Regions from separate parts of the Kitasatospora sp. NPDC087315 genome, predicted to be linked through region 1. Evidence: riboswitches for the same ligand, from Rfam matches in the RefSeq annotation. Region 1 holds a riboswitch; the other holds the start of a gene.

Region 1 (15,611 bases):
GCGCTGGGCCTCGTTCATGGTGTCGATCCGCTGCCCGTCGAAGTGGACCTCCCCCGCGTCGGGGACGAGGATGCCTGCCAGGCAGTGCAGTAACGTCGACTTGCCGGAGCCGCTCGGGCCCATGATGGCGAGCACCTCGCCGGCGTCGACGGCCAGACCGGCGCCGCGCAGGGCGGGCGTCTCGCCGAAGGCGAGTTCGATGTCGCGGGCCTCGATCAGGTGGGTCATGACCGCACCGCCTCGGCGAGCGCGTCCAGCCTGGCGGTGGTCAGGTCGATCCAGCGCAGGTCGGCCTCCAGGTGGAACAGTCCGTGGTCGGCGAGCAGGGCGTCGACGAGCGCGCCCGTGCGCCGCAGTTCGGTCAGCTCGCGCATCCGCCGCAGGTGGGCGGCGCGCTGGGTGTCGAGGTACAGCTCGGCGTCGCGGCCGAGCATCAGGGCCAGGACGACCTTGGTGAAGAGCACCGTCTGAAGATTGGGCTCGGGCGACACCGGCTCGGTGAGCCAGGTCTCGAACTCCGTCACCCCGGCTTCGGTGATGACGTAGCGCTTGCGGTCGGGACCGTCACCGGGCTCCGCCTCGGCGGGCACGACCTTGCCGTCCCGGGCCAGTCGGCCGAGCGTGGCATAGACCTGGCCGTACGGCAGGGGCTTGCCCCGCCCGAAAAAGGCGTCGTAGTCGCGCTTGAGGTCGTAGCCATGGCTCGGCTCTCGCTCCAGCAGGCCCAGAAGGGTCAAAGGAACACTCATGAGCTGACCATACACCAGACGTATACTTCGAGTGTATAGCTGGCGAGAATAGTCCGCTGAGCTGCTCGAACATCGGTCAGGAGGCGGTCAGGAGGCGATCAGGGCCGGCTGGGCGCTGACGCACGGGAGCGGCCGGGCCGGGCGGGACATGCGTGAGCAGGGGACGGCCCCACGTCCGCCCCCTGCTCCACACCGCGGCCCGGCGAGCCCCCACAGCAGGCCGGACCTCGCCGCGTCCCGGCAACAAGAGGACGCGGCCGGGACCAGCCTGCCCTGCCGCCCCCTCCCCCGCCGAGGGCCGAACGTCCCTGTCGTCAGGCCGCCGGTCCCGGTACGGGACCGGCCGGTACGGTCCGCTCAGCCCTTGTGCGCGGACCGGGAGCGGAGAGAGATTGGATGCCGAAGCCCGGCGAACACCCCGGAGGAGCACGCATCGTGTCCAGCACACCCCGCCCGACCCGGGCCGCGTCGCTGCCGCGGCGGGCGGGCCGGCACCTGCGACGGGCCCTCGGCGCCCGCCGCGATCCGCTCGTCCGACCGCTGGACCGGTCCCGCAGCCGAGCGTGGGCCGCGGCGCTCCTGGGCCTGCTCCTCGCGCTGTCCGCCGCCGTCGGCGCCGCGCTGCTCTCCTTCCACGCCGCCGACCATGACGCCTCGGCGGACCGCGCCCGGCTGCACCGGGTCGACGCCGTCCTGCTCACCGCGACCCGGCCCGGCAACGCCGCGAACAGCCGCTGGGCGGGCGGCTACGAGAGCCGGGCCGACGTCACCGTCTCCTGGACGTACCCCGACGGGCAGCAGCACACCGGCCGGGCCGAGGCGCCCCGCTCCGCCACCGCCGGCTCCACCGTCACCGTCTGGGTGGACGACGACGGCGGACGGGCCGACCCCCCGGCCACCCGGGTCGGCGTCGCGGTCGAGGCGGTCTGCACCAGCCTCTCCGGCTTCGCCGCCCTCGCCGCCGCGCTCGGCGGCGGCCTCGCACTGCGGCTGCGCGCCCTCGACCGGCGGGCCGACCAGGAGTGGCAGCGGTCCTGGGCCCGCCTGGAACCGCTCTGGAGCGGCCGCGGCAGCCGCAGCCCGGGCGGCCCTCAGGAGGGCTGAGCTGCGCCCATGGCCGATTCACCCGCAGCCGCGAGCCGCCGCCCCACCCTTGAGCTGCCGGCCGAACTCGTCGACTGGGTCAGGGCGTTCGCGGAGATCTCGCACCGCACGGTGGAGCAGGTCGTCGAGGTCACGTCACCGTCGAACGGTGACACCGGCCGCACGGCCAAACGCCGCCGGCACTCGCAGTACGGGGCGCCCGTGTACCTGCTGGTGGACCGCCAGGAACGCGATTGCACGCTGTTCTCCCAGCCCGGGAAGCTCGGCTACACGCACGTGGAGGGGCCGCACCCGTTCGGGACTCCCGTGCACCTGCCGGAGCCCTTCGGCCTCAGCCTCGACACCGGCGGGTTCTGACGGCGTCCGACCGTCGGACACGTCTCAGGGCTTGTCCCCGGCGCCCCCCGGGCGGGTCCAGGCCGGGGTGGGCCCGCCGGGGGCGGGGGTGGCGGCACGGTGGGTGGCGGCGGCGACCGCGATCAGCAGGGCGAGTGCCACGGCCAGCGCGGTGGTGACGGTGGCGTGGAACACCAGCAGGGCGCCGAGCAGGGCGCCGGCGAACATCCAGACGGCCGAGGCGAGACGGCGGGCGCCCGCGCGGTCGGCGGCCAGGCCGGTCAGGGTCATGGTCAGCACGGTGGTGGTGAGGTCGGGGACCTTGAGGAAGCGCACGACGGCGTTCTGCAGGCCCATCGCGAAGCCGAGCAGGCCGATCAGGCCGTACCGGGCCGCGTCGGTGGTGTGGCCGGCCACGGCCGCCAGGGCGGTGCTGCCCGCCAGCAGGACCGCCTGGATCACGGCCGAGGCGACGAGCAGCCTTCCCCGGTGACCGGGCAGCCGCTCGCAGAGCCGGCCACCGGCGAACGCGCCCACCAGGAAGGCCGCCAGGGCGGCCAGCGAGGCGGTGGCGGAGAGCCCGGCCGCGCCGGCCAGGGCGAAGCCGAGGAAGACCACGTTCCCGGTCATGTTGGCGACGAAGACATGGCCGAGTTCGAGGTAACTGACCGCGTCCACCAGCCCGGTGACGACGGTGAGCACCAGCAGCATCGGTACCAGCGGGCCGTGGCGGCGGTCGGTCTTCACCCTGTGTCCTCCAGTGGTGCGCTTCGATGATCGCGGGTACTCCGTTCTACGCCCGTCGGCCCGGGATCCCGGTCAGGCGAGCACCGGGCGGGCCCGCAGGTCGGTCGGGGCGAGTCCGGAGGCTCGGCGGCTCAGTGGTTGAGCGCGACCTGGACGATCTTGACGACGACCAGGACCATCGCGACCAGCAGGTAGCCGCGCAGCGCGCCCATGCCGATCCTGTAGGCGGTGGAGACCGTGGGCCGGGCGAGGGTCTCCAGCGGCGGCATCCGCCAGTTCTCCCGCCCGGTGCGGTCGATGCGGTCCTTCTCGGTGCCGGTGCGCCTGCGGACGAAGGAGTACCCGGCGGCCGACACCCCGAGGACGCCGCAGACCGCCATGACGGTGAGGATGGTGTCGGCGCTGATGTCCGGGAAGAGCACGGCCGCGGTCAGGACCACCGAGAGGGTGACCAGGACGCCGACCACCGCCGCCGTGAAGGCGTTGGTCCGGGGCCCGTTGACCCAGGGGCCGAGGACGTCCTTGTCGTTGCAGAGCAGCAGCAGGAAGACCGAGGCGGACGGCAGCAGCACGCCGGCCAGGGTCTGGACGCCCTCGGTGAGCAGACCGAGCGGGGAGCCGGGGATCAGCACGATGGTGGCGGCCACCGTCACCAGGCCCGCGTAGACGGCGTAGAAGCCCTTGGCCCCGCCCACGCCCCGGTGCAGCGAGTGCTTCACGCCGAGCACGTCGCCGACCGCGTACGCGGTGGAGAGCGAGACCGCGAAGGCCCCGATGATCGAGGCGTCCAGCAGCGCGATCGCGAAGAGCACCCCGGCGAGTTCGCCCGCCTTCGCGGCCAGGCCGTGCGCGATGCCCGCCGCGTCGGTGAACTGCCCGAAGCCGTCGGTGCCCGCGAAGGCCGCGGCGGTGAAGCCCGTCATCGCGGCGGCGCCGACGACCACGACGACGATGCCGATCCACAGGTCGACCTTCTCGTAGGCCATGAAGCGCGGGGTGATCCGCTTGTCGATGACGTACGACTGCTGGAAGAACAGCTGCCAGGGGGCCACCGTGGTCCCGACGATGCCGATGATCAGCAACATCACGGTGGACAACTGCCCGGCGCCGCCCGGCAGGTTCGGCACGACGAAGTCACGGGCCATCCGCGTCGCCGACGGGTGGATCAGGAAGTAGACCGGTACCAGCAGCAGCGAGCCTGCGCACAGGGCGATGGCGATCCGCTCGAAGCGCCGGAACGAGCCGGTGAACGCGGAGGCGATGATGACCGCGGCGGCCAGCACGACGGCCAGGGCCTTGGGCAGTCCGAGGTAGCCGGCCGCGAGCGTGATGCCGATGAACTCGGTGACCAGCGTCAGCGCGTTCAGCAGCAGCAGGTCGATCACCGAGAAGGCGCCCCAGAACCTGCCGAACCGTTCCAGGATCAGCCGGGCGTGGCCCACCCCGGTGACGGCGCCCAGGCGGAGCACCATCTCCTGGTTCACGTAGAGGACGGGGACGAGCAGCAGCAGCGTCCACAGCAGGTGGGTGCCGTAGTTCTGGCCGGCCTGACCGTAGGTGGCGAAGGCGCCGGCGTCGTTGTCGCCGACCATCACGATCAGGCCGGGACCAATGACCGCGAGCAGCGTCCTGAGCCGGGCGGAGAGCCCGTGGCGCGGGGTGTCGTCGTCGAGGCGGATGGTGCCGAGGGCACCCTTGATGTCGCCCAGGTGGGCGTCGTCCAGTACGGCCGCACGCGGCGTGGGAACCTCGGGGTCGAGCATCACGTTCGTCATGACGTGCCTCCCTGACCCCTTCTCTGCGAGGGGGCCGGTCGGGGGCGCGCAGCAGCGATCCCCCCTGCGGGCGCACGGCACCGCGGCCCGCGGCGGCAAAGGGCCGGGCGGGCATGGCGGCACGCCGGACGCGCGTCACGGCCGGGCCGGGGGCGGCGGGGCATGACGGTGCGTCAGGAGTACGCGCGGGGGAGGTTGTTACCGCGTGCCGGGGGTGAGCGAAAGCAGGCGGGGGCCGGGGCGACTGTGGCCCGGACTACTACTGTCCATGTCTCTCGCCTCCTCCCGGCCGGCGACGCACCACGGGTGCGCCGGATCGACACGGCAAGGAGCGGGCCGACCCGCCGGGCCGGCACACCCCTACTCGTCAGAGCTTTGGCACTTCACGGCGTAATCCCCTTGGCGGGGAAGCCACTTGGGATCAACCCTTAAGTCGGGAGGATCTGTCCTGAACCTGGGCGTCTCTCGACGTCGTCGGGTCAGTGGCCTGTGTCCGTGAGGACGCCTCACCGAACGAGGTGCCTTCTTCGTCTTCTGTCAAACCTTGAGAAGCATAGCCCCTCCGCCGAACGGGTCTCTACAGCTTTGTAGAATCTTGACCGGGACCTGGGCGAAAGCGGGTGGAACGGGGCCCGCTCCCGGCCCGGGGGTGTCCGGGGCGGGAGCGGGCGGCGCGGGCGGCAGGCCTCAGAGGGCGAGCGCGGGGCGGTGGTGGTCGAGCCAGAGCGCGAGGTCCACCACCCGCTCCAGCCGCAGCCGGTGGCCCCACTCCAACTGGTCGGCCGGGGTGTCGAGGCTGGCCTTGATGACGGTCTCGTCGGCGATGTCGCGGACGTGCGGCGCGTCGAGTGCCTCCCGGGCGAGCCGCTGAAGGCCGCTGTTGTAGTCGGCGTGGTGGGTCGCCGGGTAGTGGTTCTTGGGCCGCCACAGCACCGAGTCGGGGGCCAGGCCCTGACCGGTGGCGCGCAGCAGGCTCTTCTCCCGGCCGTCGTAACTCTTCATCGACCAGGGGGCGTTGAAGGCGTACTCGACCAGCCGGTGGTCGCAGTAGGGGACGCGGACCTCCAGCCCCTGGGCCATCGAGAGGCGGTCCTTGCGGTGCAGCAGCTGGCGCAGCCAGCGGGTCAGCGAGAGGTGCTGCATCTCGCGCTGGCGGTGCTCGGCGGCGCTCTCGCCGTCCAGGTGCGGGACGGCGGCCAGCGAGGTGCGGTAGGTGTCGTCGCGGAACTCGCCGATCCGCAGGTGGGCGGCGAGGTCGGGGTTGATCGGCATGGCGGCCTCGTCGCCGGTGACCAGCAGCCACGGGAAGGTCTGCGCGGCGAGTGCCTTGGGGTTGTGGAACCACGGGTAGCCGCCGAACACCTCGTCCGCGGCCTCGCCGGAGAGGGCGACGGTGGAGTGCTTGCGGATCTCGCCGAACAGCAGGTAGAGCGAGGTGTCCATGTCGCCGACGCCGATCGGCGAGTCACGGGAGACGACCACGGCCCGGCGGTTCTCGATGTCGAGCAGGGTGCGCGGGTCGAGGACCACGGTGGAGTGGTCGCTGCCGATGAAGGCGCCGGCCTCGGCGGCGTACGGGGTGTCGTGGCCGGTGCGCAGCACGTCGCCGGTGAACTGCTCGGCCTGGTCGCTGTAGTCGACGGCGTAGGAGCGCAGCTTGGCCTGCGGGCCTTCGGACAGCCGGAGTTCGTCGGCGACGAGCGCGGTGACGACGGTGGAGTCGAGGCCGCCGGAGAGCAGGCTGCAGAGCGGGACGTCCGCCTCCAGCTGGGCGCGGGCGGCGCGGTTGACCAGCGAGCGCACCCGCTCGACGGTGGTGTCCAGGTCGTCGGCGTGCGGGCGGGCCTGGAGCTCCCAGTAGCGGCGCTCGCGGATGCCGTCCCGGTCGAGTACGAGCAGGCCGCCGGGGTGCACCTCGCGGACGCCGGCCCAGACCGTGGGCCCGGTGTTGAACAGCAGGCTGTAGGCCTCGCGCAGGCCGTCCGCGTCGACGGCGGGGGTGACCTCGGGGTGGGCGAACAGGGCCTTGGGCTCGGAGCCGAAGGCGAGTCCGCCGCCGACGGCGGTCCAGAACAGCGGCTTGACGCCGAGCCGGTCGCGGACCAGCAGCAGCCGCTCGGCGCGCTCGTCCCAGATCGCGAAGGCGTACATGCCCTCCAGCCGGTCGACCAGGGCGTCGCCCCACTCCTGGTAGGCGCGCAGCACCACCTCGGTGTCACTGCGGGTCTCGAACCGGTGTCCCCTGGCGCGGAGTTCGGCGCGGAGCTGGTGGTGGTTGTAGACCTCGCCGCTGTAGGTCAGCACCACGCCCGGGTTTTCCTGGCGGTCGGCCATGGGCTGGGCGCCGCCGTCGATGTCGATGACGGCGAGGCGGCGGTGACCGAGCGCGGCGTGGGCACCGAGCCAGATCCCGCCGGCGTCGGGCCCGCGCAGGGCCATGGTCGCGGTCATCGCCTCGATGACGGGGGCGCTGTGGCGGACGTCCTGATGAAAGGACACCCAGCCGGTGATTCCGCACATGCGCGTGCACTCCTTGTGGCGGACAGAGTCGGACGGAGCAGGTGGAGCGGGTGGGACAGGCGGGGCGGGTGGGTCGGACGGGCCGTCGCCCGGCGGTGCCCGGTCCACCAGTCGGGCGGTGGTCACCTGCGGTTCCAGCGGAATCGGACACATTTTCTGCCACCCCGACGGCACGAGCGGTCGTCGCCCTGCATATATAGTTCACCTGCATATGCAGCTGAACAGCTCAATGAGGGGGAAAGTGTGTCCCGCACCGATCCGATCAGGACCGCCGGCCAGGCCGTCCTGCGTCTGCAGAACGTCACCCGGGTCCACGGGCAGGGCGCGTCCGAAGTGCACGCGCTGCGCGGGGTCGAACTCACCGTGCACGCCGGAGAGTTCGTCGCCGTGATGGGCCCTTCCGGGTCCGGCAAGTCCACCCTGCTGACCCTGGCGGGCGGCCTGGACGCCCCGAGCGCCGGCCAGGTGCTCGTCGAGGGCTCCCCGCTCGGCGGGCTCAGCCGGGGGCGGCTCTCCGCCGTCCGGCGCCGCTCGATCGGCTACGTCTTCCAGGACTACAACCTGATCCCGGCCCTGACCGCCGCCGAGAACATCTCGCTGCCGCGCGAACTGGACGGTGTCTCCGGTCGCGCCGCCCGCCGCGAGGCCCTCGCCGCCCTGGAGGAGATGGGCATCCCGGAGCTCGCCGACCGCTTCCCCGACGACATGTCCGGCGGCCAGCAGCAGCGCGTCGCCATCGCCCGCGCACTGATCGGCGAACGCCGGCTGCTGCTGGCCGACGAGCCCACCGGCGCGCTCGACTCCGCCACCGGCGAGTCCGTCCTCGCCGTCCTGCGGGCCCGCTGCGACGCCGGGGCCGCCGCCATGATGGTCACCCATGAACCGGCCCACGCCGGCTGGGCCGACCGCGTCGTCCTCCTGCGCGACGGACGGATCGTCGAGGAGCGCACCCGCCGCCCCGACGGGACGCTCCGCGACCTCGGCGCCGGCCACCCGGAGGTGGCCCGGTGAAGCTCAGCGCCTGGCGGGTCGCCCTGCGCATCGCCCGCCGCGACGCCCTGCGCGCCAAGGGCCGCAGCGCCCTCGTCGTCGCCATGGTCGCCCTGCCCGTCCTCGGCGTCACCGGCGCCGACATCGTCCACCGCAGCGGACAGCTCACCCCGGCCGAGCGCGTCGAGCGGGTGATGGGCGGCTCCGACGCCCTGATCAGCGCCCTCGCCCCGGGCCGCACCGTCGAGCAGGCCCCGTTCGCCGACGACGGCACCCTCACCCGCACCGCCACCCCCGGGAAGCCCGCCACGCCCGAGGAGACCAAGGGCGCGGCCGTCGAACCCGCCACGCTGGTGGCCTCGTTGCTGCCTCAGGGCAGCGTCCTCACGGCGGCCCGGCCGGGCCCCGAGGCCAGCGCCGGCTCCCGCGAGGGCCTGCTCCGCACCGACACCGCCGAGGCCGACCTCACCGACCCGGTCTGGGCCGGGCGGCTCGATGTGGTCGACGGCCGCGCCCCCGGCGCCCCGCACGAGGCGGCCGCCACCCGGGCCTTCCTCGAACGGTCCGGGCTGCGGCTCGGCGGGACGACCGCGGTCAAGGGGCTGGACCGCACCCCCTTCACCATCACCGGCGTGGTCGAACACCCGGGCGACCTCAGGAAGGTCGAACTCGTCGCCCGCCCCGGGGAGCTGATCACCCCGCTGGCCGAGGCCCGGGACAGGGACAGGCCCGTGGCCGGTATCGGGTCGGCGGACGAGAAGCCGGTGAGCACGGACGCCTGGCTCGTCCGGCTCCCCGCCGGGGCGGTGATCGACTGGGCCAAGGTGCGGGAGTTCAACGCGTACGGCTACACCGTCACCTCCCGCTCCGTCGCCCTCGACCCGCCGGACCGCTCGGCCGTCCCCTACTACCGGGACGGCCCCCGGTACGCCGAGACCTCCGCCCGGACCACCACCGCCGTCATGGTGGCCACGGTCACCGGCATGGCGCTGCTGGAGGTCGCCCTGCTCGCGGGCCCCGCGTTCGCGGTCGGCGCCCGCCGCTCGCGCCGTCAGCTCGCCCTGCTCGCCGCCGCCGGCGGCAACCGGACCCACGTGGGCGCGGTGGTGCTCGGCGCGGGCGTCGTCCTCGGCCTGGCCGGTGCGGTGACGGGTGTCGTCCTCGGGATCGGCCTGGTCGCGCTGGTGCGGCCCTGGATCGAACGGGCGGGCGGCAGCCGCTTCGGCCACTTCGACCCGGCGCCGCTCGACCTGGCCGCCATCGCCGGCATCGGCGTGGCCACCGCCCTGCTCGCCGCCGCCCTGCCCGCCCTGCAGGCCGCCCGGCGGAGCGTCACCGCGGGCCTCTCCGGCCGCGACACCGTCAACGCGCCGAACCGCTGGATCACCCTGCTCGGCCTGGTGATGCTGGCCGGCGGCGCCGCGCTCGCGCTCTACAGCGCGGGGAGCGGCACCGGCATGCCCGGCACCCCGGTGGCCGGCGGGTACGACGCCCGGACGCTCGGCGTGCTGGGCGGCTCGGTCAGCGCCGAACTCGGCCTGCTCGCCTGCACCCCGGTACTGATCTCGCTCTTCGGACGGCTCGCCCGCTTCCTCCCGATCGCGGCCCGGCTCGCCCTGCGCGACTCGGCCCGGCACCGTTCCAGGACCGCACCCGCCGTCGCCGCCGTCATGGCCGCCGTCGCCGGTGCCGTCGCGGTCGGCGTCTACACCGCCAGCACCGACGCCCAGGCCCGGCAGGACTACCGGCCGCAGACGCCGAACGGCGCCGTCACCCTGACCACCGGCGTCGACAGCCCCGACCTGCCGAGGCTGCGCGCCACGATGGAGCAGGAGCTGCCGGACCTCGGCCCGCGCGGCGACCTCTACCAGGCCGTCTACCGCTTCTGCGCCAACTGCTCCAGCACCGTCCACCCCAAGGGCGGCGACCGGACCAGGCGGTTCGCCGGCCAGGGCCGGCTGGTCGTCGGCGACGACGCCGTCCTGCACAACCTGTTCGCCGTGCACGATCCGGCCGCCGAGCAGGCGCTCGCCGCGGGCAAGGCGGTCGTGTTCGACCCCTCCTACCTGTTCGACGGCAAGGCCGTGTTCCAGCTGCGCGGCGGCGGCGCCCCGTTGCAGCCCGGCGAGATCCCCGCACCGGACGTCCAGGAGGTCGGCGTGGAGGCCGTCCTGGTCGACAACCCGTCGGCCGCCCGGTACGGACAGGTCCTGGTGAACCCGGCGACGGTGCACAGGCTCGGGCTCTCCGCCCAGGCGACCGGTGCCATCTGGCTGCCCGCCACGCCGCCGGACGACAAGGCGCAGCAGCGCGCCGACGCCGCAGCCGCCCGGCTGGACCGGATGGCCGGCGTCGGGGTGGAGCGCGGCTACCAGCCCAAGAGCGACCTGGTCACCCTGTCGCTCAGCGGGTTCGCCGCCCTCGTCGTCCTCGGCGCGGCCGGCATCGCCACCGGCCTCGCGGCCGCCGACTCCAGGCACGACCAGGCCACCCTGGCGGCCGTCGGCGCCCCGCCCCGGATCCGCCGCACCCTGGCCGGACTGCAGTGCGCGCTGATCGCGGCTCTCGGGGCCGTCCTGGGCACGGTCAACGGATTCGTCCCGGCGATGAGCCTGCTCAAGGTCCGCACCGCCGGCGGCCTCGACGGCGGCCCGGCACCGGTCACCGCGCCATGGGTGCTGATCGCCCTCACCGCGCTCGTCCTGCCGGTGGTGGCCGGGCTGATCACGGCGGCGTTCACCCGCTCGCGGATCCTGCTGACCCGGCGCGTCTCCTGACGCGGGCTCACCGCGGGTGGCCCGTCTCCGGTCCGGAGGCGGGCCACCCGGCCGTCCGGGCCTGTCACCCCTGGACGCGGCCGGCCAAGGCCCCGGGCGGAACGCGTTTCGCCGTCCGGGCCGGACAGCGCCCCCGAACCGCCCGTCCAGCAGGCTCGCGCACGCCGGTTCCGGTGCACTCCACCCGGTCCGGAGTGGACCGACGCGGCAGAGCGAGGGAAAGGTCACACTCCCCGCCTCTCCTGCACGCCCGCCGCCGGACGCTAACCTGCCGGACATGACGGTCCCGCCCGAAGGGCTTCCCCTGGCCGCCGAGTTCCCGGCAGCACACCGTGAGCAGTGGCAGCACCTCGTCGAGGGTGTGCTGCGCAAGTCGGGTGCCCAGCCCGCGGACGGCGCGGCGGCCGAGGAGGCGCTCACCACCGCGCTCCAGGACGGGCTGCGCGCCCGCCCGCTGTACACCGCCGAGGACGCCCCGGCCACGCCCGGTCACCCCGGCTTCCCGCCGTTCGTCCGGGGCGGCCGGCCGCAGGGCTCCGCCGTCTCCGGCTGGGACGTCCGCCAGCGGCACGCCGACCCGGACCCGCGCCGCACCAACGAGGCGGTGCTCGCGGACCTGGAGAACGGCGTCGGCTCGCTCTGGCTGGAGCTGGGCGGCGCGGGCCTGCCGGTCGCGGCGCTGCCCGAGGTGCTGTCCGGCGTCTATCCGGACCTGGCCGCCGTGGTGCTCGACGCCGGCGCCGAATTCACCGACGCCGCCGAGCGGTTGTTCACGCTCTACCGGGAGCGCGAGGTCTCCCCCGGCGCCGCCGCGGGCAGCCTCGGCGCCGACCCGCTGGGCCTCCAGGCCAGGACCGGCCGGGCCGAACGCACCGACGCGCTGCTCGCCGAGGCCGGCGCGCTCGCGGCCCGCTGCGCCGACGGGTACCCGGGCGTCCGGGCACTGACCGTCGACGCCCTCCCCTACCACGAGGCCGGCGCCTCCCCCGCGCAGGAGCTCGGCTGCTCGCTCGCCAGCGCCGTCGCCTACCTGCGTGCGCTCGGTGCCGCCGGGCTCTCCGTCGACGCCGCCTTCGGGCAGCTGGACTTCCGCTACGCGGCCGACGCCGACCAGTTCCTGACGATCGCCAAGTTCCGTGCGGCGCGCCGGCTCTGGGCCCGGGTGGCCCAGGTGTCGGGGGCCGCACCCGAGGCCTCGGCGCAGCGCCAGCACGCCGTCACCTCCACGGTGATGACGACCGCGCGCGACCCGTGGGTGAACATGCTGCGCACCACCGTCGCCTGCCTGGCGGCCGGGGTCGGCGGGGCGGACGCGGTGAGCGTGCTGCCGTTCGACAGCGCGCTCGGCCTGCCGGACGCGTTCGCCCGCCGGATCGCCCGCAACACCCAGGCGATCCTGCTGGAGGAGTCCCACCTGGCGCGGGTGATCGACCCGGCCGGCGGCTCCTGGTACGTGGAGCGGCTGACCGACGAGCTGGCCCGGGCCGCCTGGGCCTGGTTCCAGGAGATCGAACGGGCCGGCGGCCAGCAGGCCTCGCTGGGCTCCGGACTGGTCGGCGAGCGGATCGCCGCGACCTGGGCGGAGCGCTCGGTCGCGCTGGCCAGGCGGCGCGAACCCGTCACCGGGGTCAGCGAGTTCCCGAACCTGGACGAGCAGCCGCTGGTCCGCGAGCCGGCCCCGGCCGGGCCCGCCGGCGGGCTGCCCCGGGTGCGGCGCGCCGAGGCCTACGAGGCACTGCGCGACCGCTCGGACGCGCGGCTGGCCGCCACCGGGGAACGGCCGCGGCTCTTCCTGGCCTCGATCGGCACCGCGTCGGCGCACACCGCGCGCACCACCTTCGCCGCCAACCTGTTCCAGGCCGGCGGCATCGCGACCACCGCCGCCGAAGGCACCGACGCCGCCGCGCTGGCCGAGGCGTTCACCGCCAGCGGTGCCCGGGTGGCCTGCCTCTGCTCCAGCGACCGGCTGTACGGCGAGCACGCCGAGACCGTCGCCGCGGCGCTGAAGGCCGCCGGGGCCCGGCGGGTGCTGCTGGCCGGGCGGCCGGGCGAACAGCGGGAGGCCTACCGGCGGGCGGGCGTGGACGAGTTCGTCTTCGCGGGCGGCGACGCCGTCGCCGTGCTGACCGCCCTCCAGGACGAGATCCTGAGCGGGGCCCGGGACGAGATCCTGGACGAGACCACCGAGATCGGAGTGGCGCGATGATCCCCGACTTCACCGAGATCGGGCTGGACGGGGACACCGGCCCGGACGTCACCGACGGGCAGTGGCGGTCCGCCTGGCGGCAGGCCACCGGCAAGGACGTCGAGGAACTGCTCTGGGACACCCCCGAGGGCATCGGCGTCAAACCGCTGTACACCGCGGACGACCTGGCCGGCCTGGACTTCCTGGGCACCTACCCCGGCATCGCCCCGTACCTGCGCGGCCCGTACCCGACCATGTACGTCAACCAGCCGTGGACGGTCCGGCAGTACGCCGGGTTCTCCACCGCCGAGGAGTCCAACGCCTTCTACCGCCGCAACCTGGCGGCCGGTCAGAAGGGCCTCTCGGTCGCCTTCGACCTGCCGACCCACCGCGGCTACGACAGCGACCACCCGCGGGTCACCGGTGACGTCGGCATGGCGGGCGTGGCGATCGACTCCATCTACGACATGCGCCAGCTCTTCGACGGCATCCCGCTGGACCGGATGTCGGTGTCGATGACCATGAACGGCGCGGTGCTGCCCGTCCTGGCGCTGTACATCGTGGCCGCCGAGGAGCAGGGGGTGGCGCCCGAGAAGCTGGCGGGGACCATCCAGAACGACATCCTCAAGGAGTTCATGGTCCGCAACACCTACATCTACCCGCCGCAGCCGTCGATGCGGATCATCTCGGACATCTTCGCGTACACCTCGCAGAAGATGCCGCGGTACAACTCGATCTCCATCTCCGGCTACCACATCCAGGAGGCCGGGGCCACCGCCGACCTGGAGCTGGCCTACACCCTGGCCGACGGCGTGGAGTACCTGCGGGCGGGCCTGGACGTCGGACTGGACGTGGACGCCTTCGCGCCCCGGCTGTCGTTCTTCTGGGCGATCGGCATGAACTTCTTCATGGAGATCGCCAAGCTGCGCGCGGCCCGGCTGCTCTGGGCCAGACTGGTCAAGGAGTTCGGCCCGAAGAACCCCAAGTCCCTTTCGCTGCGCACGCATTCGCAGACCTCGGGCTGGTCGCTCACCGCGCAGGACGTGTTCAACAACGTCACCCGCACCTGTGTGGAGGCGATGGCCGCCACCCAGGGCCACACCCAGTCGCTGCACACCAACGCGCTGGACGAGGCGCTGGCCCTGCCCACCGACTTCTCCGCCCGGATCGCCCGCAACACCCAGCTGCTGCTCCAGCAGGAGTCCGGCACCTGCCGCGTCATCGACCCGTGGGGCGGCTCTGCGTACGTCGAGAAGCTCACCCACGACCTGGCCCGCCGCGCCTGGCAGCACATCCAGGAGGTGGAGGCGGCCGGCGGCATGGCCAAGGCCATCGACGCGGGCATCCCCAAGCTGCGTGTGGAGGAGGCCGCGGCCCGCACCCAGGCCCGGATCGACTCGGGCCGCCAGCCGGTGATCGGCGTCAACAAGTACCGGGTGGAGAGCGACGAGCAGATCGAGGTGCTCAAGGTCGACAACTCCTCGGTGCGCGCCCGCCAGATCGAGAAGCTGCGCCGGCTGCGCGACGAGCGTGACGAGGCCGCCTGCCGGGGCGCGCTGCACGCGCTGACCCGGGCCGCCGAGGCGGGCCCGCAGCGCGGCGGCTCGCTGGACGGCAACCTGCTGCACCTGGCCGTCAACGCGGCCCGGGCCAAGGCCACCGTCGGCGAGATCTCGGACGCCCTGGAGAAGGTGTACGGCCGGCACTCCGGCCAGATCCGTACCATCTCCGGCGTGTACCGTGACGAAGCGGGGCCGTCGGCCTCCGTACAGCGCACCCGCGACCTGGTCGAGCGGTTCGAGCGGGCCGAGGGCCGCCGACCGCGCATCCTGGTCGCCAAGATGGGCCAGGACGGCCACGACCGCGGCCAGAAGGTGATCGCCACGGCCTTCGCCGACCTCGGCTTCACCGTCGACGTCGGACCGCTGTTCCAGACCCCGGCCGAGGTCGCCCGCCAGGCCGTCGAGGCGGACGTGCACATCGTCGGCGTCTCCTCGCTGGCCGCCGGACACCTCACCCTGGTGCCCGCGCTGCGCGCCGAACTCGCCGAGGCCGGGCGCGAGGACATCACCATCGTGGTCGGCGGGGTGATCCCCCCGCAGGACTTCGACGCCCTGTACGAGGCGGGGGCGACGGCCGTCTTCCCGCCCGGCACGGTGATCCCGGACGCCGCCTACGACCTGCTGGGGACGCTCGCCGCCGACCTCGGCCACGAGCTGTGAGATTTTGATCGCATGCCTCCACGGACGATCGACCTCGACAGCTACGTGACGGGTGTCCTGGACGGCTCGCGCGCCCACATCGCGCGCGCCGTCACCCTCGTCGAGTCCACCCGGCCCGACCACCGCGTGCTGGCCCAGCAGTTGCTCCAGCGGCTGCTGCCGCACGCGGGCGGGGCGGTCCGGGTGGGCATCACCGGTGTGCCCGG
Region 2 (15,611 bases), on a different contig from region 1:
TCACGTCCGCCGGGGTGGCCTCGGAGGCCACCACCGTCACCTCGCCCGCCGTCCCGCCCCGCAGCGCCGAGGCGTGCAGCACGAACCAGCGGCCGTCCCTCGCCTGCACCCGGATCTTCCGCTGCGGGGCGGGCAGGCCGTACGCCGCCCGGCGGGCCTGCTCGGCGGCGATCGCGAAGGCGGTCGGCACCGCGAGCGCCGACGGTGTGGGGTCGGCCAGGCCGGCCAGCAACTCCTCGGCCGGGCCGGACATCGCGAGCAGCCGGTTCGACGGGCCGAGCAGCAGGACGACCGGCGCCCCGCCGTCCGAACAGGACTCGTCCTCCGGCCCGTCGCCGGGCGGCGGGAGGTGGCTGGCCCGCAGCGCGTTCCCCAGGTGCCGGGCGGCGATGTCGGCGAGCTCGCGCTGGTGGCCGAGGTACGGCCCGCGGTCCCCGGCCCGCATGAACGCGGCGCACCCCCACATCCCGCCGTGCGCGTCGAAGACGGCGCGCAGCTCGTCGCCGAACCCGGCCGGGGCGATCTGCTCGCGGTAGCGCACGCTGTGCTCCGGTCGCCCCTTCGTCACCCGGTTCAGTGTCTCGGCCCGCACGCCGCTGCGGCGGATCTTGGGGAAGGTGGCGACGTCATCGGACCAGATCTCCAGGCGGACGGCGTCCTGGAAGCTGTCGAGGCTGAGGTCGTCGCTCAGCACGGAGTTCACCAGCCCGGTCGCCGGGTCGGCGGTGTGCCAGCAGACCGCGTCGAACTCCATGACTCCGCGCAGCAGTTCGTCCGCCCCGCGGAACACCTCGGGGGCCGTCAGCCCGGCCCCGGCCAGCTCCCGCAGCCCCTCGATCGCCTGTTGCGCCGCCGCCCCACGAACCCCACGTGATCCCATGGCCGGAAGCTAACACGCAGACCAGTCAGCGGTCATGCGCCGATCGTAGGGGGTCGACTCCGACTCATGGCGGGGTCCCGGCCACTCCGTACGGCTACGCTGCCCGCCATGAGAACCGAACTGACCAGGGACAGCGTGGCGATGGGCGACGACGTGTCGGCTCCGCACGCCGAGCGGCGCGAGTTCCCGGACGGCATCGGTGTGCGGGACGCCGTCGTCTCGGTGCTCGCGGACGGCTACCTCGCGACCGTCCAGGGCGGCCGGGCGACCTGGATCGTGGTGGCCGCCGACCGGACCCGCCTCGCGGTGGTCGCCCAGCAGTGGGCCGCTCCCCGGCTGCTGCCCGCCGCCGGCCAGGGCCCGCTCGCCCGGTTCACCGACCGGGACGGCGTGGTGCGGCTGCACTTCGACTACCGGCAACAGACGAACCCGGAGGCCGAGTTCGAGCGGCTGTCCGCCACCGGGGCGCGCGCGGACGGTTAGGTCCCGCCGCCGACACGGACGACTGAGCCCCCGGTCGGTGCACACCGCCCCGGCGCGCGGCCGGGCACCCGCCGGTCCCGGACCGCTCCACGTCAGCGGAGTGCCGCCGCGTGGTCCGGCCGCAGGGGCCGCCCGGTCAGTCCTCCTGGGTGGCCGTCAGACCCCACCGGATGGCCTGGGAGGACCAGCACCGCGCCCAACGCCCCGGCCGCACCGACCAGCGCCCGCTTCGCCGTCTGCTTCATCGCGCTACCCCCTGACGATCCGTCCGGACCGGCCGCACGTGGAACCGCGCGGCCGTCCGTCGCCGTTCTTCGGCACCCGAACGACCCTACGGCGGCCCACTGACAAGTGCGGCGGACCAGCGCGCTACCGGTACTCCCGCAGCCGCGGCCGGACGCCGATCGCCAGGCCGGTGCCGAGGGTGACCGCCTCCTTCAGCCGCCCGGCCGGGGTGCGGGACGAAGGTACGAGAAGGCGTCCGCCCCTGCCCCGCGGCGACGGGGCAGGGGGCGGCGCGGGCCGTGCCGTCCGGCGGGGAGGCGCGGTTCAGCGCACGGCGATGACGGCCGCGGCAGCGACGACCGGCGGCCGCGGATGCGGCGGGCGGTCGTGGTGGCGTGCCGGGCGGTTCATGCCCTTCATCCAAGCCGTCGGCGCGGGCGGGGGGCAAGCCCCTCCGGCCCGCCCTGACGGAACCCTGACGCCCTGTCCGAACGTCGTGCCGCTCACGGCGGGTCACGGGCGAGCCACGGCACTCAGAGCCAGTTGCGGCGCTTGAACACCAGGTAGAGGCCGGTGCAGACGAGCGCCATCAGCCCGATCGCGAACGGGTACCCGAACGCCCACTTGAGCTCCGGCATGAGCTCGAAGTTCATGCCGTAGACGGTGCCGATCAGGGTCGGCGCGAAGAGGATCGCCGCCCAGGAGGAGATCTTCTTGATCTCGTCGTTCTGCACGTGCCCGGCCTCGGCGAGCTGCTTCATCTCCTCGTTCTGCCGCTGCGAGACCAGGGTCGCGTTGACGGTCAGGATGTTCTGCAGCATCTGCCGGAAGCCGTCCACCCGCTCGGCGGCGTACGTGGCGTGGTCGGCCACGTCCCGCAGGTAGCGCTGGAGCTCGTCGTCGGTGCCGTACTTGCCGAAGCCCGCCTCCAGGCTCTTCATGATCTCCAGCAGCGGACGGGTGGCCCGCTGGAACTCGATCACCTCGCGGGAGAGTTCGTAGATGCGGCGGGACACCTGCGGGTCACCGCCGAACACCTCGGTCTCGATCTCGTCGATGTCGTGCTGCAACCCGGCGATCACCGGCGCGTACCCGTCGACGACCGCGTCCAGCACCGCGTACAGCACCGCCTCGGGGCCGAGCGCGAGCAGCTCCGGGTCGGCCTCCAGGCGGCTGCGCACCGCGGAGAGGTCCGGGGCCTGCGAGTGGCGCACGGTGAGAACGAAGTCGGGGCCGACGAAGAGGTGGATCTCGCCGAAGTCGACCTCCTCCACGTCGTCCAGGTAGCGGGCGGCGCGCAGCACGACGAAGAGCGTGTCGCCGTAGCGCTCCAGCTTCGGCCGCTGGTGGGCGACGATCGCGTCCTCGACCGCCAGCTCGTGCAGGTTGAACCGCTCGGCGGCCTCCAGCAGCTGCGCCTCGGCGGGCCGGAACAGGCCGATCCAGGCCATCGTGCCGGGCTTGCCGGGCAGCTGGCGGTAGATGTCGGCCAGGCTGGCGGGTTCCTCGACCCGGCGCCCGCCCCGGTAGACGGCCGCGTCCACGACGGAGCGCTCCAGCGTGACGGGCTCCGCGGGCTGGTCGGGCCTCGGGTCCATCGAGTGCTCGGGCGCCGGCTGCGCGTCGCCGCCGCGCGGCGTGGTGACGGAACGGGAGAACGGACGCTTGCTCGCGCGCACGGCGCGCACACGCCAGTCGGACATGGCGGGGTACCTCCACGGGTCGGTGTCCGCCGCTGCCGAGGCCAGGGGCCGCGGGGTCGGGCGGGGCGGGGGCGGGAGGCGCCCGGCCGTCCTCCACCGCGCACGGCGCCCGGACCACGCGGCCGGAGCCGCCGCTGTCAGCGGCGGGCGGTACGGCGGCGGGGTGCGGGAGCGGTACGGGAGGAGAAGTGCCGGGTGCCAGGAGAAGAGGGGGACGTCCTGGGGCGGGGCCGACTTCGGCCCGGACTACTGCTCTCCACAGGTCTCACCTCCTCGCCGTCGGGGCGCCCGTACTCGGGTCGCCGTTACCGGGGCCATCAGGGAGATCCACACCACGCGCCGCGGGCACACCTGGCCGCGGGACGGGCGGGGCACCCCTGATCTCGTCAGAGCTTTGGCACGCCACGGCGTAGCACCCGGGGGTGCAGCCACTTGGGATCACCCCTTAGGCCGGGGAGACCTGTCCTGAACCTGGGCGTCTCTCGACGTCGTGGGGTCAGTGGCCTGTGTCCGTGGCGACGCCTCACCGAACGAGGTGCCTTCACAACTGTGCCAAGTCTAGTACCCGCGCGACCGCGCCCTTGACCAGGGCCTCCGCCGAGGCCTCCACCGGGGCCCCGACGGGCCCGGGCCGCCGCTTCGGCTCAGCCCAGTGCGAGGTGGGCGGCGGTGTACGGCAGGGCGACCGTCTCCAGGCCCCCGACGCTGCCGAACACCGGGTGGACGTTGACCTCGAAGACGACGCCGCCGTTCTCCGCGCCGAGGTCGACACCGCCGAGCGGCAGGCCCAGGGACTTGGTCGCGGAGACGGCCAACTCGGCCAGACCCGCAGGCAGTTCGCCGTCCTCCAGCAGCGTCGAGACGGCGCCCTGGATCTCGTTGCAGGGCGCGTCCGGATCCGGCTGGACGTGCTCGACCGCGCGGACGACGCGCCCGCCGAGCACCACCACCCGGTACTGGTGGCGCCGGCCGTCGGCGTTGAAGTTCCCGGCGTCGCGGGCGATCAGCCAGTCGGCGCCCGAGGCCACGTAGTGGTCCGCGGCGGCGGTGAGCTGGTCGCGGGTGGTGACGTGGAAGACATCGTTGCCGCCCATTCCGACGGTCGGCCGGGCCCAGACGTCGCCGCCGAGGCGGTCGAAGGCATCGACGGCGGCCTCGGGGGTCGGCCGGGAGAGCGCGATGGTGGGCATGTGCGCGATGCCGTCCCGGCTGAAGCGCTCGACGGTCCGGTCCTTCTCGGTGGCCGCCCGCCAGCCGTCCGTGTCGGTGCCGAGCGAACGGGCGCCGTACGCGCGGAGCCGCTGCTGGCAGGCCTCGAAGGCGCGCCGCTTGTGCGGCGGTATCTCGTAGACCAGCACGGTGTCCGCCGTCACGGCGAGGCCCTCGGCCGGCACCTCCAGGCGGAGCCCGCCGTCGGCGGCCGGGCCGATCCGGCCGGTGCCGCCGCGCATGAAGTGCCGCGCGTCGAGCAGGACGGGCACCCGGCCGGTGAGCATCCGCGCGGCGGTGGCCAGAGTCTCCCGGCTTCCCTCGGTCGAGCTGTGATCCGTCATCAGAACGAGCTCGCTTCGCGGCATGCCGCCATGGAACAGGCCCCGCCCGGCCCGGGCAAGAGCGTGTTCCAGGCCTGGCCCCGCCTCCGGTGGCCGGAATCCTCTTCGTTCCCGGTCGGACCGGGGCCGGGTCGGTGCCCGCGTCCGGGCCCTGGCCGAGACCGCTCGGCTGCTCGATGCCCGTGGTGGCGGCATCGACATGCTTCACATCAGCGACCTCTTCCTCGCCCGCGGCCCCTGAGCGAGGCGAGTCAACCGAGACTGTGGCTTTCCAGTTCGGTGAGAATCTCGAAGAGCTGACTCTTCGCGCGAAGGAATTCGTCACTCATTGCACTCACACTGAATTCCCCAAGGGTTTCCGCGCGGGCTTGTGCTTCGATCTCCGCTGCCATATCGGCCAGCAGGTCAGCCCCCAGGGCCCTGGCGCTGGACTTCAGCGTGTGAGCGGCCCGCCGCACCTCGTCGTTCTGCTGACTGCCCGACATGGCGGATATCAGTTTCGGCGCATCTTCCACAAACAGCTCGGCCAGTTCAGCAACCGAGGAAGCCCCGCCCAGGTCGTCACAGAGACGCTCCAGAACCTCTCGGCTGACCGAAGTGCCGGAGTGCTCCGGCTGCGGGGTGGTGTCCTGCTCGCCGCCGGGTGCGGACACACGGCTCAGCGCTTCAGCCAACTGGTCACTCTTTATCGGTTTCGCTATGTAGTCGTCCATGCCCGCGGCAAGGCAGATTTCGCGGTCGCCCTGCATCGCGTTCGCCGTCATCGCGATTATGTAAGGACGGCGGCCGGCCTCAAGCATTTGATTGATCTTCCGCGACGCCTCGAGGCCGTCCATGACGGGCATCTGCACGTCCATCAGCACGACGTCGTAGCAATCATTGAGGACGGCATCGACGGCCTGACTGCCGTCGTCGACTATCTCGGCGGTGTGGCCGAGTTTCCGCAACATCAGCGTAGCGATCTGCTGATTCACCGCATTGTCCTCGGCCAGCAGGATTTTCAGATCAGAAGACGCGCCGTCAGGAGACGTACCCTTGCTCGGGGAAGGGCTCACCCCGGCGGGTTCCCGCTTGCCCACGATGACCGTCACAAGCGCATCATGCAGCTGCGAAGCCCTTATAGGCTTGGTCAGGACCGCGGAGAATTCTTCACGGTCGATCAGTTCTCTGGACGTCACCAGTGAGGTTGCCAGTATGAGCGGCAGACGTTCACGACCCAGGATCCGGTGGATCCTCCTGGCCAGCTCCACGCCATCCATCTTCGGCATCATCATGTCGATGACTGCCACATCAAACGGATCGCCCGACTCAAGTATTCTGAGGGAATCTTCGGGGAAGGCCGTTTCATAGGGCACCATGTTCCATGAATCAGCGTGCCGCCTGACCACTTCGCGGTTGACCGCATTGTCATCGACAATGAGCAGGCGCTTCAGTCGCAGTGGTTCTTCCGCGACAGGCGGCAGACTGCCTTCAGCGACCTCCAGATTGATTTCGAAGCTGAAGACAGAGCCGACGCCGCTCTTGCTCTCCACCTTCATGAAACCATCCATCATCTCGACGAGGCGCTTGCTGATCGCCAGCCCCAGGCCCGTCCCCCCGTACCGGCGAGTGGTGGACGAATCCACCTGGCTGAAATCCCGGAAGAGTCGATCCATGCGATCTTCAGGGATGCCTATACCCGTATCCGAAACGGAAAAATGCAACCGCGTGGCCCGGTCGTCCCCGTCGACATCCTCAGTGGTTCTCACCGATACTACGACTTCACCGGTCTCGGTAAATTTAATCGCATTGGAGAGGAGGTTGGTCAGTACTTGCCGGAGGCGCATTCCGTCGCCGACCAGCCTGTCCGGAACGTCAGGCTCAACCAGGCAGGCAAGTTCGAGCGATTTTTCTGCGGCACGGGTGGCAATCACCCCGACCGCGGAATCCATCATATCACGCAAGGAGAACGGCCGGCTCTCCAGCTCCAGCCCGCCGGCTTCTATCTTGGAGAAGTCCAGAACGTCATTGATGATACCAAGCAGGGCCTCCCCGCTGGAATTGATGATATCAACAAAGTTTCGCTGTTCGGACGTCAGTTCAGTAGACAGCAGCAATTCAGTCATCCCGATGACTGCGTTCATCGGGGTCCTGATCTCATGACTCATGGTGGCCAGGAACGAGCTCTTGCTGCGGGCCGCGGTCTCCGCGACCGAGCGCGCGTCCTGCAACTCCCGCTCTGCCTTCGCCCTTTCAACCACGCGTGACAGCTGAGCGCCGACCTGAATCAGCAGCTTCGTGAGCATCTCGTCCTGGCTGATTTTTCCCGGCGCGGCAAAGAACTCAAGCACAAAAATGACTTCGGATTCACAGAAAACAGGAAGCGTCAGGAACTCGGTGATTCCGAGTTCACGACAGGACTTGATGTAATCTATTTCTTCGTCCTCGCTGCCGACGGTGCCTGTCAGCGCCTCGGTGGACAGCAGGGCGCGTCCGGCCGGCCCACGCCCCCGGGGGACCATGAGCCCATCATTCGCCTGCAGCGCTCGCAGGTGTTCCGGATCGTCCGCCCACCAATAACGCGAGTACGAGGCAAGCATGCCGCTGTCCGGCGAGAACGACAGCGCATGACCGGCCGGGCACCCCGTGAAGGTGCATATTCCTTTTACCGCGGCAAGCAGCGGATCGCTCACCTGGAGCGCGTTGTTGCATGCCGCAGCCACCGACTCCAGCAGTTCCAGACCCCGCTGCTTCTCGAGCTCCTGGTTCTTTGCGTCATGCAGCTTGCGAATCATTTCCTCTGATATCAGCTCGGCCTGCCGCCGCGCCTTGCGTTCCTTGTTCAGTAGGCTTTCCAGCAGAGCTGCTTCCCGATCTATATTCCGCTCACGCTCCACCGTAATCTCCTATGATGCTAGCCTTACTTCAAATACGCATTCTTCGTCCCCTCGCCCGGTGCATCTGGGCTGCTTGATCTGAACGGACTCCCCGAAGTGAACGGCCGCACCCTCGATAAGTCCTTCGCCGAACCAGCACAGCTGTCGTTCCGACCTGTAGCTCATGATGAGTACATCATCGGACGACGTATCGAATCTGAAACTAGGCACATCGGCACCGGGATAGAGCCGCCTCACTTCGGGATGTATGATGTCGTTCAGTGTCAGCAGGAAGGTTCGAGCCGAGCTGTGTCTTTCGAAGAACACGGGATATCTGTCGGCGAAGATCGGCAGCGCCTCGCGCCCCAGCCAGCGAACAATTTCGTCTTCTGACATACCGAACATGGACGCCGCTTCGGCAACTATTTTCAGGAACTCGGCATCCGGGTAGTTGCCGAGCGACGTATACACTCCCTCAACACCTGCAGCGTTGATCAGGTCTTCCCATGCGGTCAGGCCGTACTTCTGCGAGACCACCTCATTGAAGAGATCAAAAACGACGCCCTTCATCGCATCTCATCCCCTTGCCCTGACGTCTCGACGGCAACCAAGTCCACGGATCCGAGGGTGCCGGCTTTCACGAGTGCCGCGATTGATTCTCGAATGCCACTTTAGGCGAAGACATCTTCATCGCTTATTACTGTGGCGTCTCCAGCAGCCGCATATTGAATGAGCGGAACCAGCATACGCCCGCCCGGACACCGGTGCGACTGGAGGGGAGGATGGCAGACCGGTCGCCATGGAGCGCTCTTGCCCCCGTACACCTTTGGCGCCGCGCGCGAGCCGGTACAGTGCGCCTTTAGGGCCTTTAGGGCGCGGCGCGCCTTCAGCCGGCGGCGGCCCCTTTCGATCCATCTCCCCAGACACCGACGGAGGACCGCTTCCCGCGAAGGGATATCTCTCCGACGAAGACGAGGTCGTCGGAATGCCTGCTCAGCATGGCGTAGGTTTCGTTTGAGATCAAAATCGCGTGCGGTACCTCTTTGGTCATTTGCTCAAGACGGGATGCGGTATTGGTGGTATCACCCACCGCCGCATACTCGAGGCGGCGTTCCGACCCTACTGTTCCGGACATCACCGGGCCGCTGTTCAAGCCGATTCCGATTCTGAATCCCGTACCCAGGCCTTCGCGCTTCAGCCACGTATTGAAGTCCAGCAGGGCTTCCTGCGCCATCATGCGGGCCGCGGCCAGGGCGAGGTCGGCATGGCATTCCTCCTCGATCGGAGCCCCAAAAGCGGCCATAATCCCGTCGCCCATGTAGGACACCAGGGTACCGCCGTGATCGAGAATAACGTCACTCATGGAACCGAGATAGTAGTTCAGGGCATTGATCACGAGATCCGGCGAACTGTCCTCGGCCCAGGACGTGAACCCGCGCAAGTCTGCGAACATTATCGTTGCGACGCATTTTTCTCCCTTCAGCCTGAGATCCTCGCCGGCCTGCAGGAGCACTTTGTCGACTATAGCTGTGGGAACGAATCGCCCAAAGATGCTGCGGACCCTCTCCTGTTCCAGGTCGTGAATCCTCTTCCGGTTGAGGCTCGCATCCATCCTCGCCCGCAGCAGGATCTTGTTGGCTGGCTTCGGAATATAGTCGGTTGCTCCGAGGCCAATCGCTTTGACAACACTGTCTATATCTTCGATCGCCGAGATCATGATGACGGGAATGTGACGAGTCCTCGTATCCTGCTGGACGCGTTCCAGCACGCCGAAACCATCCATCTCGGGCATCTCGATGTCGAGGAGAATGACGTCGACGTCGTTCTCCGCCAAAAGATCACAAGCGACCCGCCCGTTTTTTGCCGCGAGTGTCAGATACCCCTCTCTTTCGACGAGCCTGATGAGGAACATCCTGTTAACGGGATCATCGTCCACCACTAGGACGCACGGGCGGTCCAATCTCATATCGAATCCTCCTTGCAAATGTCTCAGCACCCGGCAAGGGTCGGGGACTCAAGTCCCGGCGGACAGTCCGCCAGGTAACGCGCACCCGATATCTGCGCGTCGTCCAGGAACCAGGTGAATCGGCTTGGTGATCCTTACCCGCGTTGATTCCTCTCTGTCACCACCCAAAGTGGTGGCTGCCATTCCCATTATTCGCGGCCAATCCTCGTGGCGCCAGACCTGATGAGACCTTGGGAGCCCTTTTCAGGTGCAGGTCGTGCGGGTGAGGGTGGCGACGGTGACTGAGGACCTGCCCGCACTGTGTGTGGCCGTACTTGTGGTTACCGCTCACCTTCCGTGAGATGGAGGAGCTGATGCCGGAGCGCAGCGTGATCGCCTCCCAGGAGGCGGGCCGCCGATGGCGCCTGAAACTCGGCCAGGCCTACGGCGACAGCTGCGGCCCGGTGACAGGTGGTACTTGGAGGAGGTCTTCATCATGATCAACGGTGACTGTAAGTACCTGGGAGGGCGCGGGCACAGCGGTAACCGTCCGCGTTCAGCGGCATCTCACCCCGCTTCAGACCCCGCCGCCACGTCATGACCGCTGGTCGGCACCGACTCGAAACGATTATCCGCCTCGCCATCTGTAACCACATCACCGAGCCGCCGGCCCGCCCGCGGCAGGCTGAACCAGGCCCGGAAGCGAGCCCCGGCACGCCCCGAGACGCCCCCTCCGGGATGCCGGACGCCGATCCGCACGGACTCCGGCGGCCGTACCCGCGAGTTCCTTGAACTGGCGCGCGGCGCGCGGTCGATGATGGTCCTACTCGGTGGGGACGACCATCACCGACGGTATCCACCAGGTGGTGCCGAAGGTTCCGGCGCCGGCCTCGGCACCGGCCGTCGAGCCCGCCGGGGGCACCGCCGGTCGTTCGCCAGGAACGTCCCGGCCCCAGTGCCCAGTTGCGTGTCGCCGCATCCGCGCGGCCCGCGACACCGGCCTGCGGAACCTGCCCCCGGCCCCGGTTGTGGCACAGCTGGCAGGCAGGGCTCCCGCGTAGCACAATCGAAGTATGTTCAGCCGCTCAGGGCCCCAAAGGACATGGCATGAGCTACAAACCGATTGAGAACTACGGAGTAATCGGGGACATGCACACGGCGGCTCTGGTCGGCATGGACGGCTCGATAGACTGGTGCTGCCTTCCGAGATTCGACTCGCCAAGCGTCTTTGCCCGCCTGATCGATGATGAAAGGGGCGGGTACTTCAAGATCTCGCCGGTACTGTCGGGGCGCTGCCAGCAGATGTACATGCCCGACACCGCCGTTCTGATCACGCGCTTCCTGAGTGCGGAAGGCGTAGGCGAACTGGTCGACTTCATGCCCGTCAAACAGTCCGCCTCCCGCGTGACGTCGCACCAGATTGTGCGAGTCGCCAAGGCGGTTCGCGGTAACATACCTTTCCGCCTGGACTGCTTTCCCGCCCTTGATTTCGCGCGGCAGGACCACGAAATCAGCCAGGAGGGGCGCGGGGCCGTATTTCGCGGTGGCGAGATCTCCGTTGCTCTCACCAGCCGCTTTCCGCTGGCCACGGTGGGCTCCGGGGTCTCTGCCGAGTTCACGCTGCATGAGGGTGAGGAGGTGACGTTCCTGCTCCGCCAGGTGGAAAGCCTCGGCGGCGAGGCTGATCTCCTCGAGGCGCGCCTGACCGGCCAGGACCTCCTGCACCGCACTATCGACTACTGGAAGAGCTGGCTCGGCCAGTGCACTTATACCGGCCGATGGCGGGAGATGGTGCGGCGTTCGGTTCTCACGCTGAAGCTGCTGACACACGATCCCACCGGCGCTATTGTTGCGGCTCCGACCACCAGTATTCCCGAGGAGATAGGAGGGGAAAGGAACTGGGACTACAGGTTCACTTGGATCAGGGACGCCGCGCTGACCCTCCTCGCCTTTATGAAGCTGGGATTCACGGAGGAAACCATCCGCTTCATGGAGTGGCTCGAGGACCGCGCCAAAGAGACCGGCGAGGGTTACCCGCTGAAGCTCATGTATCGAATTGATGGCAATGCTCAACTCGATGAAATGACACTGGACCACCTGCAGGGCTACCGGGAATCGCGGCCGGTACGCATCGGCAATGACGCCTCGAACCAGCTCCAGCTGGACATATACGGCGAGCTCCTCACTGCGATCGAGCTTTTTGATGCGCGCGTCTGCCATATATCTTATGACCTGTGGTGCCATCTCCAGCGAATGGTTTACTGGGTCGCCGACAACTGGCACCGTCCCGATGAAGGAATATGGGAGATCCGGGGCGAGAAGCAGCACTTCGTCTATTCGAAACTGCAGTGCTGGGCAGCCCTCGACCGGGCCCTGCGAATATCTTCCCGTCGTGGTTTTCCACTCGACAGTGACCGCGTGAGGAGTCAGCGTGATGAGATATTTCAAACCATCATGCAGGAAGGCTACGACTCACAACGCAAGACCTTCGTTCAGTATCTCGGCTCAGATGCCGTGGACGCCAGCATTCTCGCCATGCCCATGATCGGTTTCATATCACCGAAAGACCCGCGGATGCTCGGCACACTTCAGAGCATCATGGAAGACCTTTCGTCGGACAGTCTCGTGTACAGGTACGAGGCGGACAAGGCCGCGGGTGACGGACTCCGCGGCGGCGAAGGGACCTTCAATATCTGCACGTTCTGGCTCGTCGAGGCCATGGCGCTGGCCGGGCAGGTGGAACCGGCCCGCTTCCTGTTCGAGAAGATGCTGACTCACGCCAACCACCTGGGGCTTTTCGCGGAGGAAACGTCCGCATATGGAGAAAGTATCGGAAATTACCCGCAGGCCCTCACCCATCTGAGTCTCATAAGTGCCGCGTGCACCCTTGACGAAGCCCTGGGGAGGGGAACGGTGTGATTCGAGAAGATCATTCAGCGGCCGGCGGATACCTCGACAGACCGGCCGAATACTGGATGTCCTTTGTTCGCAGCGACGATCCGACCGAACGGCGGCTGGGCGTCTACGCGCTGGGAGAGATCGGTTCGGTCGAGGTCGTACCCGCGCTCGAAGCAGCGCTGCACGACTCTTTCAGCTTCGTACGGGTCTGGGCGGCGGCCGCTCTGGCCAGGGCAGCCTGCGACAAGCAGAAAGACGCGGTCCTCGCCCTCTCGGCAGAGAGCGCGGATTCCGCCGGCTTCGTTCGCAGCCTGGTGGCCTGGTCCCTCGGCCGCCTCAGCTATCAGCAGGGCGGGGAGGCGGCAGCCGTCCAGACGCTTCGAGTCCTGCTCGAGGACCCGGATGCCAGTGTTCGCGCCGAGGCCGATCTCGCCCTGCACCAGATTCTCCGCAGGGCCCGACGAATGGGTCTCGACGACTGACCACCGGCTCCTGGCGGGAGGCACCCGCCCGCACCGGTTTTCTTCCAGCCGGTACTGATCGCCCGGGCCCCGTAAAGCCGGTGGGCCCACGACGACACGCGTCCCGCCCCGTTCGGGTGACATTCCCCCTACGGCGGGTTCCCGCTTCCCTAGGGTGCGGTTGCACGTTGGCCTACGAAGGGATTGCTCCATGTACCGTACCGTCCGCACCCTCGCCGTCCTGCTGGCCGCCGTCGGCGCCGTCGCCGTTCCGGCCCAGGCCTTCGCCGACAGCCCGGCTGTGACCACCACGACCATCACGGTCATCGGTACCGGCAACCAGCTCGCCGGCGCCGACATCTTCAACACCGGTGGTGACAACGTGGTGGGCTCGTTCGACGGCAACGGGTACCAGACCCCCTGACCTCGCACCGCCCACAACTGCCGCACCGCCCGCACCGACCCCGGTGCGGGCGGTGCGGCACGTTCGGACCCCTGCGCTCCGGGGGCGGTCAGCCCGTAACGGCGTAGTCGAGCGCCGGCCGCCCAGCGACGTGCCCAGGAACGCGGCGCTCTTCACCTCCAACGAGGCCGGGGCGAACCAGGTCGACGGTGTCGAGTTCGAGGTGAGTACCAGGAAGGAACTCCGCGCCCGGGCGCGCACGGCCGCCGTGGCCGCCGCCCGCGAGAAGGCGGCCCTGTATGCGGAGGCCGCCGATGTCCGGCCCGGCCCCGTCATCCACATCAAGGACGTGGACTCCGATCAGTTGCGGAACTCCTGCCGCGGGCACCGCCAAGCCGGCGGGGCCGGGGGCGACCTCGCCCCCGGCAAGATCAGTGTCGCCGCGGGCGTGGTGATCGGTTTCTCGATCACCGGCGGCTGACAACACGCACAACAGAGGCCTGGTGCCCGGCCACGAGCGCGGCCGGGCACCAGGCCGCCTGTTTCCGGAGTGGAAGGACGACCGGACTGAGCGCCGGTCGTCGTTTCCGATGTTCCAGGCCCCGTGCCGGCCATGACAGCATTTGATCACGCCCTACCCGAACTGCCGCGCCGGCCTCAGGCGGTGGCCGTCGGAGCGGGCGAAGCCGCGCCGGTGGGCGGGGCCTGACAGGGCAGGGTGACGATGACGCCCACACCCTGGCCGGACTTCGCCCCGCCCACCGAAACGGTGTAGCGGTCGGGCTCGTGGACAGCCTCGAAGTCCCAGGTGGGCGAGGTGGACCGGGTGGCCGAAGCGGACTCGTTCGAGGTGATCTTGAAGCCCTCGCCCGCGAGCTTCTCCCGCAGTGCCCGGAGCACATCAGGACGCTGGTCGTCCGTGGCCTTCAACTGGATCGCCGAGCTGAGCCGACGGCAGTTGGATACCCGGCCTCACCGGTATCGAGCCCCTACTCGGTCGGCCGCCGCACTCCCGGCGGGCCGGCGGCGGGGCGTACCCCGCGGCGCGGGCCGCCGGGGTCCTCCGGGCCCTCAGGTCTCGCGCTGCGGGTGGTACTCCGCCTCCGTCAGGCCGAAGGTCCAGGCCACCCCGGCCCGGGCGGTGCGGGTGCCGGGCGGGACGCGCAGCCAGTAGGTGCGGAAGGTACCGTCGGGCTCGGCGGTGGAGTTCACCACCTCGACCATCACCACCGGCTCGTCGGCCGGCAGCTGGATCCGCCAGAGCACCCCGGTCTCGTCCCGGTGCAACGGCTCGGCGCCGGAGTCCGCCAGGTAGCGCTCGTAGCCGTAGTGCTCCAGCAGGACGCGGCGCAGCTCGGCGTTCTCCTCGGTGCGGATCCGCTCGACGGTGACGGTGCCGAGGCCGGCCAGGAAGCCGGGCGGGACGGGCATGCCTCGCCAGGCGTGCAGCGCGAAGCCGTCGGCGTACTCCAGGGCCGGGCCGTCGGCGCGGTCGAGCCGGCCCGCCTCGTCGCGGTGCAGGGCGACGGGCCGCTCGCTGACCAGGGCCACGCCCTCGTACGGCCACCACCAGCCGGCCTCGCGCGCGACCCGGGCGAGCGCGTCGATCCCGTCGGCCTTCTCGGCACCCCCGTCGTCCTTCTCAGCGCCCTCGGCCGCGCCGGTCGGCTCCCCCGCCGCCTCGAAGGCGGCGAACCACGGCGCGTCGTGCTGGCCCCGGACGGCGTCCAGCAGGGCGAGCCGGACGGCCGTGCGGCGGGCGCGGGCGGCCTCGACGACGTCCTGCGGATCCTCCTCCGCATCGGCCTCCGGGGCGAGCCGGTCGAGGACGGCGTCGCGGACCCGCCCGGCCAGGGAGTTGGTCACCGGGCCGAGTTCCCCGCCGGTGAGCGCCCAGAGCGGCGCCCAGCCGGCCGGGCCGACCCGCTCGACGGCCCGGCGGCGGGCCTCCTCCCACGGCCGGGTGCGGACGGCCTCACGGACGCTCACCGCGCCGCCGGCCCGCAGTTCCAGCGCGGCCTCCGCCGCCGCCCGCGGCGAGCCGAACCAGCGGACGACCGCCGGCTCCGCCAGTCCGGCCGCCCGGTAGGCGGCGCGCAGCGCGCGCTCGACCCCGGCCCGGTCGGCCGGCCCGGTGGCCGCCGCGCTCGCCCGCCAGCGGGCCGTCACCGCACCGGGCCCGACCGTCTGCTCCGTCACCATCAC

Evidence for each region. A riboswitch is a leader RNA that binds a small molecule or an ion and turns the genes downstream of it on or off. The one in region 1 is predicted to bind magnesium.
Region 2: another riboswitch for magnesium. It lies ahead of ACIO5D_RS02515 (magnesium and cobalt transport protein CorA); the one in region 1 lies ahead of ACIO5D_RS30470 (NRAMP family divalent metal transporter).

The regions. Positions count from the first base shown of each region.
Region 1 is NZ_JBIUYD010000025.1:80,812-96,422, reverse strand. Features, by position in the region: gene ACIO5D_RS30495 (ABC transporter ATP-binding protein) at 1-228, opposite strand, end outside; gene ACIO5D_RS30490 (PadR family transcriptional regulator) at 225-749, opposite strand; gene ACIO5D_RS30485 (hypothetical protein) at 1,185-1,853, shown strand; partial or broken gene ACIO5D_RS30480 (Uma2 family endonuclease) at 1,974-2,210, shown strand; gene ACIO5D_RS30475 (YoaK family protein) at 2,235-2,900, opposite strand; gene ACIO5D_RS30470 (NRAMP family divalent metal transporter) at 3,068-4,711, opposite strand; M-box (ykoK) riboswitch at 5,063-5,236, opposite strand; gene asnB (asparagine synthase (glutamine-hydrolyzing)) at 5,399-7,231, opposite strand; gene ACIO5D_RS30460 (ABC transporter ATP-binding protein) at 7,475-8,242, shown strand; gene ACIO5D_RS30455 (FtsX-like permease family protein) at 8,239-10,998, shown strand; gene ACIO5D_RS30450 (methylmalonyl-CoA mutase subunit beta) at 11,276-13,204, shown strand; gene scpA (methylmalonyl-CoA mutase) at 13,201-15,405, shown strand; gene meaB (methylmalonyl Co-A mutase-associated GTPase MeaB) at 15,418-15,611, shown strand, end outside.
Region 2 is NZ_JBIUYD010000001.1:574,666-590,276, reverse strand. Features, by position in the region: gene ACIO5D_RS02525 (helix-turn-helix transcriptional regulator) at 1-880, opposite strand, end outside; gene ACIO5D_RS02520 (hypothetical protein) at 989-1,363, shown strand; gene ACIO5D_RS02515 (magnesium and cobalt transport protein CorA) at 2,122-3,291, opposite strand; M-box (ykoK) riboswitch at 3,663-3,833, opposite strand; gene ACIO5D_RS02510 (RimK family alpha-L-glutamate ligase) at 3,936-4,868, opposite strand; gene ACIO5D_RS02505 (response regulator) at 5,096-7,720, opposite strand; gene ACIO5D_RS02500 (heme NO-binding domain-containing protein) at 7,730-8,269, opposite strand; gene ACIO5D_RS02495 (response regulator) at 8,586-9,665, opposite strand; gene ACIO5D_RS02490 (glycoside hydrolase family 15 protein) at 10,752-12,563, shown strand; gene ACIO5D_RS02485 (HEAT repeat domain-containing protein) at 12,560-13,024, shown strand; gene ACIO5D_RS02480 (hypothetical protein) at 13,215-13,427, shown strand; gene ACIO5D_RS02475 (SIMPL domain-containing protein) at 13,558-13,887, shown strand; gene ACIO5D_RS02470 (hypothetical protein) at 14,064-14,306, opposite strand; gene ACIO5D_RS02465 (DUF6745 domain-containing protein) at 14,478-15,608, opposite strand.